3 regions of the Micromonospora sp. RB23 genome follow, and region 2 is predicted to be linked to each of the others. Evidence: riboswitches for the same ligand, from Rfam matches in the RefSeq annotation. Region 2 holds a riboswitch; each other region holds the start of a gene.
What was found. Region 2 has a riboswitch for S-adenosylmethionine ahead of ACTFTM_RS10880 (ABC transporter substrate-binding protein). Riboswitches for the same ligand answer to the same signal wherever they lie in the genome.
Positions count from the first base shown of each region.

Region 1: another riboswitch for S-adenosylmethionine. It lies ahead of ACTFTM_RS29715 (aminotransferase class V-fold PLP-dependent enzyme); the one in region 2 lies ahead of ACTFTM_RS10880 (ABC transporter substrate-binding protein).
Region 3: another riboswitch for S-adenosylmethionine. It lies ahead of thrC (threonine synthase); the one in region 2 lies ahead of ACTFTM_RS10880 (ABC transporter substrate-binding protein).

Region 1 covers NZ_CM132111.1:6,500,565-6,503,830, forward strand. The annotation lists gene ACTFTM_RS29710 (PrsW family intramembrane metalloprotease) at 1-1,290, opposite strand, end outside; SAM riboswitch class IV at 1,314-1,434, shown strand; gene ACTFTM_RS29715 (aminotransferase class V-fold PLP-dependent enzyme) at 1,514-2,749, shown strand; gene ACTFTM_RS29720 (FUSC family protein) at 2,758-3,266, opposite strand, start outside.
Region 2 covers NZ_CM132111.1:2,368,197-2,371,462, reverse strand. The annotation lists gene ACTFTM_RS10885 (amino acid transporter) at 1-545, shown strand, start outside; SAM riboswitch class IV at 632-743, shown strand; gene ACTFTM_RS10880 (ABC transporter substrate-binding protein) at 1,106-1,933, shown strand; gene ACTFTM_RS10875 (amino acid ABC transporter permease) at 1,979-2,749, shown strand; gene ACTFTM_RS10870 (amino acid ABC transporter ATP-binding protein) at 2,746-3,266, shown strand, end outside.
Region 3 covers NZ_CM132111.1:6,523,221-6,526,486, forward strand. The annotation lists gene thrC (threonine synthase) at 1-1,207, opposite strand, end outside; SAM riboswitch class I at 1,218-1,353, opposite strand; gene ACTFTM_RS29805 (EamA family transporter) at 1,421-2,389, opposite strand; gene ACTFTM_RS29810 (ArsR/SmtB family transcription factor) at 2,481-2,786, shown strand; gene ACTFTM_RS29815 (DoxX family protein) at 2,951-3,266, opposite strand, start outside.

The sequences.
Region 1 (3,266 bases), 2.7 Mb from region 2:
GGCCGGGGCCTGCGGGTCACGGCCCACGAAGTACGACCGGTACGCGGTGATCGCCTCCAGGAGTTGCCGCTCCTCGACGGCGGTCCGTTCCCGGTCGGCCGGCTTACGGTCCAGACCGCGCAGCGTCCCGTCACGCAGCAGGGCCAACCGGGTCGCGGCGAGCTGGTATCCGCGCATCGCCCGCGCCCCGGCGTCGCCCGCTACCCGTCGTGCCCAACTCCGGGCGGCGTGCCGACGGCCCAGGCTGCTCAGGGCGGCGACCTCGGGCGGGCTCAACCAGCCGGCGCGTACGTAGTCCGGCAGCGTCCGCTCGGTGAGCCGCCCCTCCCAGGCACGCAGCCACACGGCCAGCCCGACCACGCCGAAGAACACCGGCACCATCAGGCCCAGGAAGCCGTACAGCATGATCACGGCCTCGCCGGTGGCCTGGGTCAGCGTGGGCAGCAGGTTCCACGTGCCGTGCAGCATCATCGCCAGCAGCAGGCCGGCGATCGGGGCCAGCACCCGGACCCGCCGGTCGGCGGTACGGGAGGCCACGCCGAGTCCCACGCCGGTCATCGAGGTGAAGAGGGGATGGGCGAACCCGAAAAGGAGGATCCGCACGATGAAGATGGCGATCACCTGCTGGGTGCCGGTCGCGGGGCCGTACCGGTCGGCGCCGGCCGCGTAGCCGTATCCACCCAGGTAGAGGATGTTCTCCACCATGGCGAAGCCGACCGCGGAGAGCCCGCAGTAGACCAGGCCGTCGGTGATCCCGGACCACTCCCGACGCCGGAACACCAGCAGCAGGATCGGGCCGAGAGCCTTGGTCAGCTCCTCGATGAACGGCGCCACCAGCACACCGGTCAGCGCGTCCGGCAGCCCCCAGTCGGCGAACCGCCCGGCGGCGAACTCGTTCACGGTCAGCGAGGCGGCGGTGGAGACGAACGCCCCCCAGGCGAAGCAGAAGACCAGGTACTTCAGCGGTTCCGGCTCGTACCGGTCGAGCCAGAGGAAGCAGGCGACCAGCACCGGCACCGGCAGGATCGCGGCACCCACGCCGATGAGCAGCGCGTCGAGGCCAAGCGACTGGCCGAGGCGGACGACCATGAAGACCGCGCACGCGGCGATGAGCAGCACCACCCCGGCCAGCACCAGGAACCGCCGCCAGCCCAGGCGCCGCAACGGCATCCGGGGCGACGCGCCGGGCGGGACCGCGGGCGGATGCGGCGGCGACGGCAGGGGTGCACCGGGCGGGGTGTCGGCCATGCGGTCAGCGTAGCCATCCCCCGCCGGCTGGTCCGGCCGCATCCACAGCCGCTATGCTGCCGGCAGGTCACGAGCGCCAGCGTCAAGCCCCGGCTTGCTGGCCGGCAACCCTCGTCGAGTTCGCGGTGGGGTGCCCCGGGTGATGACCGGGCCCAGCCCGATCGGCGTGCTGGGCAAGCGCGGACCCCGTCCCGACAGCACACCCGGGGTCCCTGACCCCGGAGGTTCCGGCGTGTCCGTCACTCTCGTACCCTCGCTACCCAGCCTGCCCGCCGTCGCGTCCCCGCCGTCGGCGGCGCTCGACGTGCTCGGCGTACCCGGCGAGATCAACCTCGACTACGCGGCCACCGCGCCGTGCGCGCGGGCCGCGGCCGACGCGGTCAACGAACTGCTTCCCTGGTACGCCAGCGTGCACCGGGGCGCGGGAGCGCTGTCGCGGCGCTGCACGTTGGCCTACGAGCGGGCCCGGCAGACAATCGGCGACTTCTTCGGCGCCCGCGCGGACGACCACGTGGTCTTCACCCGGAACACCACGGACGCGCTCAACCTGCTGGCCCGGTCGTTGCCCGCCGGCACGACGGTGGTCACCTTCGCCGGTGAACACCACGCGAACCTGCTGCCCTGGCCGCGCGGCTCGGTACGCCTGCCGGTGCCCGCCAACCCGGCCGGGGCGGTACGCGATCTCGCCGCCGCGCTCACCGAACTGCGCCGCGACAGCAGTCCCGCGCTGCCGGTGCTGGTCGCGGTGACCGGGGCGAGCAACGTGACAGGTGAGCTGTGGCCGGTCGCCGAGCTGGCCCGGGTGGCCCACCGGCACGGCGCCCGGATCGTCCTCGACGCGGCGCAGCTCGCCCCGCACGCGCCGGTCGACAAGCACGCGCTCGACGTGGACTACCTGGCCGTGTCCGGCCACAAGCTGTACGCCCCGTTCGGCGCGGGTGTGCTCGTCGGCCGGGCGGACTGGCTGGACGCTGCCCCGCCGTACCTGGCCGGCGGCGGAGCCACCAGCCACGTCGGGCCGGCCACCCACGACGTGACCTGGGCGACCGGACCGGCCCGGCACGAGGGCGGCACGCCCAACCTGCTGGGCGCGGTGGCGCTGGCGGCGGTGTGCGCGGCGTTGACCGACGCCGACCGGCTCGCGCTCGCCGCCCGCGAGCAGGCGTTGCTGGCCCGGCTGCGCACCGGCCTCGCGACCCTGCCGCACGTCGTGGAGCTGCGGACCTTCGGCCCGGACGCCCCCCGGGTCGGCATCGTGTCGTTCGTGGTCGCCGGTCAGGACTCGGCCACGGTGGCCGCCCGGCTCGCCGCCGAGCACCGCATCGGCGTACGGGACGGGTTGTTCTGCGCCCACCCGCTGGCCCGACGGCTGCTCTGCGAGGCTGCCACGCGTACCGGCCGACGGGATCTCCCACCGACCGCGCTGCGTGCCAGCATCGGTCTGGGCAGCACCGCCGCCCAGGTGGACCGCCTGCTCGCGGCGCTCGCCGAGCTGGCCTGACACCCGCCCTAGCCGACGGGCGGCGCGGTGGGTGGCTTCGGCGCGTCGCCCGGCTCGGCCGGTTCACCCACCGGTCGCTCCTGGTCGCCGAACGAGGTGCGGATCCAGCGGTTCGCCTCCTCCTGCTCGATCCCGGAGGCCACCAGCAGGTCGCTGGCCGTGGTACGGATCTGGGCGATCACGACGCTGCCGGAGAAGCCGACGCCGGCCCCGTACGCCCGGCCGGCCTCGCTGACGGCCCGCAGTGACCGCTCCCGTGCCTTCTGCGGCTCCTCGCCCGCCGCGAACTCGTGTTTGAGCAGCCGGACCGACTCGGCGAGGTGACCGATCGCGTCCGGCATGGGGTCGGGTACCGGCTCGTCGTCCTCGATCAGCGTGACGGAACGGCGGATCAGGGTGCCGGAGTTGCGCATCGCCCGGTCGATCGGGTCGGCGGCCTCCGCGTAGTGGATGAGTTCGTCGCGGCGGTGCCAGCGGGCCGGCGACAGGGTGGCGGTCTCCTTGGCGCCCTCGATGG
Region 2 (3,266 bases):
CGATGATCCTGGTGTCGGCGCTGTCGCGGCTGCTGCGGGCGTTCGAGCTGCGGGTCGACCGCGTCGACCTCGACGAGGTCGCGACCGCGTTGATCGACGAGCGCGCCGGACGCCGGATCCGCCTGATTGCGCACGAGCCGGAGCGCCGCGACCTGACGGAGTACCGCGACAAGCTGGCCCAGACCATGGCGGACAATGACTTCCCCGACGACAGCGACGTGATCTTCGTGGAAGTCCGGGTCACCGACCCGTCGGACTTCGAGACGGAGTTGCCGGTACGCGGCAGCGTGGCGCACGACCGCTTCCCGGTGCTCAGCCTGGCCAGCTCCTCGGTGCCCAACGCGCTGGCCGCGCTCTTACTGGAGATCCGCGACCGTAGTGCGCGACGCCCCCACATCTACTTCGAGTGGACCGAGGGCGGCCCGGCCCGCAACGTGCTGCGCTACCTGGCGTTCGGGCAGGGCGAGATCGCCTCGGTGACCCGGGAGATCCTGCGCCGCCAGGAGCCGGACCGGACGCGCCGACCCCACGTGCACGCCGGTTGACCCGCTCGCCGAGCGCCGGTCACCGTCGGTGAGCGTGGTCATATCGGCTGGACGAGGGACCGGTCGCTGCTGCTAGCCTCGGCGCAGGTCATGAGCGCCAGCGCGAAGCCCCGGCTCGCTGGCCGGCAACCCTCCTCCGCGGTGGGGTGCCCCGGGTGAAGACCAGGCACCGGCGGGACGTCGGTGCAAGCGTGGCCTGGCACCCAGGTCAGCAACAAGACCCGGGAGACCGCATGCACATCCTCAGCCCGACGCCACCGGCCAGCCGGCGTACCCCGGCCCTGACCCGGCGTCGCCACGTGGACCTGATGCGAATGCGCAGCGCGGCGTGTACCGCCGCCTGAAGCGCTGACCCTCCCCACCCCGTCCCACCCGCCCCCTGAGGGCACCCACCCACCACGCGACCTCTCGCGTCGATCATGAAGTTGCTGCCCGCCCGGCCGGCGTGTCGCGGCGCCAACTTCATGATCGACGAGGTCGACGCATCCCTTTTGGAGCTGGCTGTGCGAATTTTTTCTGCATTCAAGGTATTTGCGGCTGCCGCCGTTGCTCTTGGCGCGTTGAGCGCTTGCGGTGGCGGGGACGGCGGCGGGTCGGCGGGCGGCGGCGGCAACCCGTACGGCCTGGCGCAGGCCGGCGTGTTGCGGGCCGGCACCCTGACCGACGCACCGCCGAACGTGTACCTCAAGGACGGTAAGTTCACCGGCTTCGACAACGACCTGCTGACCGCCGTGGCCGGCAAGCTCGGTCTGCGGGTGGAGTTCGTCGGCACCGACTTCTCCGCGCTGCTGTCCCAGGTCAACAACCACAAGTTCGACGTCGGCAGCTCCTCGATCACCATCACCGAGGCGCGCAAGAAGACCGTCGACTTCGGCAACGGGTACGACTTCGGCTACTTCGGGCTGGACGTGCCGGCCGGCTCCCCCATCACCGGTTTCGACCAGCTCGCCGGCAAGCGTGTCGTGGTGGTACAGGGCACCGTCCAGGACGACTACGCCACCGGCAAGCAGCTCGGCCCGGTCCGCGTACCGGACTACAACGGCGCGATCAACCAGCTCAAGGCGGGCACGGCCGACGCGTGGATCGCCCCGGCGGAGATCGGCGAGAAGTCCGCCGCCGACAGCAACGGCAAGATCACCGTGGCGGCCAAGCAGCTCAGCCCGGCACCGACCGCGTACGCCGTCGCCAAGGGCAGCGACAAGCTGCGCGAGGCGCTGAACAAGGGCCTCGACGAGGTGATCGCCGACGGCACGTGGAGCCGGTTGCAGGCCCAGTACTACCCGGGCCGCCCGATCCCGGCCGACTTCACCCCGGGCAGCGGCAAGGCGGCGGCACCGGCGGCGTCCGGGTCCACGCTGCCGTCGGCGTCCGCGTCGACGTCGTCCTGAGCGATCCGAGTTGACGAGCGGACGGGGCGGTAGGAGAGGCGAACGATGGATCCGTTGAGCACCCTGTGGGAGACGTTCTTCGACGTCGACGCGATGCGCGAGGCGCTGCCCGAGATGCTGACCGTCGGGCTGCCCAACACGCTGATCCTGGCGGTTTCCGCCGCCCTGCTCGGCACGGTGCTGGGTCTGCTGCTGGCCGTGGCCGGCATCTCCCGTAGTCGGTGGCTGCGGTGGCCGGCGCGCGTCTACACCGACGTGTTCCGGGGACTGCCGGCCGCGGCGACGATCCTGCTGATCGGCGTCGGACTGGCGCCGCTGGGCATGCGGGTGTGGGGGCCGGACCCGTACCCGCTGGGCATCCTCGCGCTGTCGCTGATCGCCGCCGCGTACATCGGGGAGATCTTCCGCGCCGGCATCCAGTCCGTGGAGGCAGCCCAGTTGGAGGGCGCGCGGGCCCTCGGCTTCTCCTGGGCCGACGCGATGCGGCTGGTGATCATCCCGCAGGGCATCCGGCGGGTGCTGCCCGCCTGGGTCAACCAGCTCATCGCGCTGATCAAGGACTCCAGCCTGGTCTACTTCCTCGGCCTGGTGGCCAGCCAGCGGGAGCTGTTCCGCATCGGGCAGGACTACGCGGCCACCACCGGAAACGAGTCCGCGCTGCTGCTGGCTGGCCTGTTCTACCTGGCGTTGACCGTCCCGCTGACACACCTCGTCAACTGGATCGACCGGCGGCTGCGCGACGGCCGGACCACCGTCGCGCCGGACGAGGACGACGAGCCCGCCTTGACCGCGACCACGGAAGGAGACCGGCGATGACCGCCGCCACGACCACCTCGGTCAGCCTGCGGGCACAGGACATCCACCTGGCCTTCGGAGCGAACCGCGTGCTGCGCGGCGTCGACCTGACCGTGCCCCGCGGCGCGACGGCCTGTGTGATCGGACCCTCCGGTTCGGGCAAGTCCACTCTGCTGCGTACGCTCAACCGACTCATCGAGCCCGACCGTGGCGACGTGCTGCTGGACGGACGCAGCGTGCTGCGGGACGACCCGGACGCGCTACGCCAGCGGGTCGGCATGGTGTTCCAGCAGTTCAACCTCTTCCCGCACATGAGCGTGCTGCGCAACGTCACGCTGGCGCTACGCCGACTGCGCAAGCTCGGACAGGACGAGGCGGTCCAGGTCGCGCGGGCGCAGTTGGAGCTGGTGGGGCTGGCCGGCAAGGCCGACGCCCGGCCCTCGCAGCTCTCCGGCGGTCAGCAGCAGCGGGTGGCGATCGCCCGGGCCCTGGCGCTGCGACCCGAGGTGATGCTCTTCGACGAGGCCACCTCGGCGCT
Region 3 (3,266 bases), 2.7 Mb from region 2:
CGTCGATCGTCTTCAGACCTTCGCCGGTGTTGAAGATGACCGTCTCCGCCGTCGGGTCGAGCCGGCCGGACTCGACCAGCTTGCGCAGCACCGCCGCGGTGACGCCGCCGGCCGTCTCGGCGAACACCCCGGTGGTGCGGGCCAGGTCGCGGATGCCGGCGCGGATCTCGTCGTCGTCGGCGTACTCCATCCAGCCGCCGGTGCGGCGCACCGCCTCGAGGGCGTAGAGGCCGGCGGCGGGGTCGCCGATGTTGAGCGACTTGGCGATGCCGGTGGGCTTGACCGGGGTGATCGTGTCGGTGTCGGCGTGCAGCGCCACGGCGATCGGGTTGCAGCCGGCCGACTGCGCCCCGAAGACCTTCCAGCCGCCCTCCGGCGCCTCGACCAGGCCGATCTCGACCAGTTCGGAGAACGCCTTGTCAATCTTGGTGAGCAGTTCGCCGCTGGCCATCGGGATGACCACCTGAGCGGGAATCCGCCAGCCGAGCTGTTCGGCCACCTCGTACCCGAGGGTCTTGGAGCCCTCCGCGTAGTACGGCCGGACGTTCACGTTGACGAACGCCGTGTCCTCGAACTCGTCGGTCTCCACCAGTTCACCGCAGAGCCGGTTGACGTCGTCGTACGAGCCGTCGATGGCGACCAGTTCGCCGCCGTACACGGCGGTGGTGATGATTTTGCCCTGCTCCAGGTCGCAGGGGATGAAGACGATCGAGGGCACGCCGGCGCGGGCGGCGTGCGCGGCCACGGAGTTGGCCAGGTTGCCGGTGGAGGCGCAGGCGAACCGGCTGAACCCGAGCGCCTTCGCAGCGGTCAGCGCCACGGAGACGACCCGGTCCTTGAACGAGTGGGTCGGGTTGGCGCTGTCGTCCTTGACCCAGAGCGGCGCGGTGATGCCCAGCTCGGCGGCGAGGTGCGGCGCCGCGACCAGCGGGGTCAGACCCGGGTCGAGGGTGACCCGGGTGGCCGGGTCCTGCCCGGCGGGCAGCAGCGCGGCGTACCGCCAGATGTTGTTCGGGCCGGCCTCGATCTGCTCGCGGGTGACCGTGGCGAGGGCCGCGGTGTCGTAGTCGACTTCCAGCGGGCCGAAACACTCGTAACAGGCGTGCTGGGCGGCGAGCGGGTAGCGGGCCGAACAGGCGCGGCAGACGAGAGCGCGGGCGGGGCTGGCGGAGGTGTCGATGCCGGAGGCGGCGAGCGTCGACGTCATGTCGAGAGTCCTCTCATCTTTCCCCGCATCGCACGGTGCGGCGGGGACGGAATTGGCACCTGCCCCGCCTGTCGCTCAGCGGTGAGCGCGCGGGGTGGTTGCCGGGGCGTCGTCGGGCCGTATCCCTCAGCCCCTCTGGATGAGGTATGCAGTTGTGCCACCGAGTCTAGGCAACGTTGCCCGGCGCCTCCACCGGGCATCCCAGCCAGTGGGTCAGCGGGCGGCCACCGCCACCGGGTCGACCACCGCGACCGGATCGGTGACGGCCGTCGCCCGGGGCGGCGCCGAGGGCCGGGGGCGGGTGCGCGCCGCGAGGTTCGCGGCGACCAGGGCGGCGATGGTGATCGCCGCGCCGACCAGCTCGACGCCCTCCGGCCGGTAGCCACGGGCGATCTGCACGACGAAGGTGGTCACCGGGACGAGGTTCATGAACAGGGCGGCGTTGGCCGCGCCCAGCCGCTGCACACCGGTGTTCCAGGCCAGCACCGCGACGACGGCGGCGACGAGCACGGCGTACGCCAGTTGTGGGGTGACCGCCACCAGGTCGGCGGCGGCCGGCGCGTGCTGCCACCCGACGGCGTCGGCGCCGATGCTGGCGGCCAGCATGGCGGCCGTGCCGGCGAGCGCGGTCAGGGTGGTGAACCGCAGCGGCGACCAGGCGCCGAACCGGGTCGCGCCGTGGGTGTAGACGGCCCAGCCGAGCACCGCTCCGATCATCATGAGGCCGCCGAGACCGAACTGGCCGAGCCCGGCCAGGCTCCCGCGCGTGATCACCAGGCCGACGCCGAGGAGCGCCACCAGGGAGAGGACCAGCAGGAGAGGCTTCGGCCGTACGCCGTCCCGGGCCCACCGGACCAGTTGGGTGATGATCGGGGTGGTCGCCACGAACAGGGAGATCTGCTGCGGGGCGGCGTGTTCGAGGGCCAGATTGGTGAGCAGGTTGAAACCGGCGAAGCCGACGACACCCAGCACCACCACCTCGACTCCGCGTCCGCCGAGGCGCAGCGCGGCCGAGCCCTCACGGATCAGCAGGATGCCGACCAGGATGACGGCGGCGAACAGATAGCGGGCGGTGGTCAGGTTGAGCGGGTCGACCCTCACCAGCGCGGTGGCGAGGATCGGAAACATCGCACCCCAGGCGAGCGCGGCGAGCAGCGGGTAGGCGGCGGCGCGGGATCGCATCGTCAGCTCCTTTGTTCGAGTATCTTCGAACCAACGACACCGACCCTAGGGTGTTGTTCGATCGTTGTCGAACAAGGGTTAGACTGGTCACATGGAGCCGCACGAACCCGACCTGACCGCCGTACCGGTCACCGCCGTGCTGGCCGCACTCGCCGACGACGTGCGGTTGCAGATCGTCCGGGCGCTCGCCGAGGGTGGCGAGGCGGCCTGCGGCAGCTTCGACTTCGGCGTCTCGAAGGCGACCCGCAGCCACCACCTCAAGGTGCTGCGTGAGGCCGGCCTGACCCGCACCCGGGCCGCGGGCACCAGCCGCCTGGTCCGACTACGCCGCGATGAGGTGGACGCGCGCTACCCGGGCCTGCTGGACGCGGTCCTCACGCCCCGCCCGCCGGCCTGACTGCGCGCCTGAGTCGGCGTGAGGGCGGCCGGGGAGCGACCCCTCCCCCTCGCATCCTTTGGAGCTGAATCGTCCACGGCATCACCCGATGGAACGACGCCCCGAACGCACGCGTCGCCGGAGCCGACACGCCGAGGCTCCGGCGACGCGCGTTACGGGTGCGGTCAGGCGTTCACCGGGCTGGGCTCGGCCATCGACGGCGCCGACGCCTCGGCGCGACGCTTGAACAGCAGCGCGTCGAGCGCCCACGGGCCCGAGCCGAGTGTCGCCACCAGCAGGAACGACCAGCAGAAGAGTGCGGCCAGCTCACCGCCGTTGCGCAGCGGCAGCAGGTCGTCCGGCTGGTGCACGACGAAGTAGGCGTACGCCATCGAGCCGGACGCGAGCAGCGCGGCAGGTCGGGCGAAGAGACCGACCAGCACGAGCGCGCCGCAGATGAGCTGGATCAGGGCGGCCCACCAACCCGGCCAGGTGCCGAGC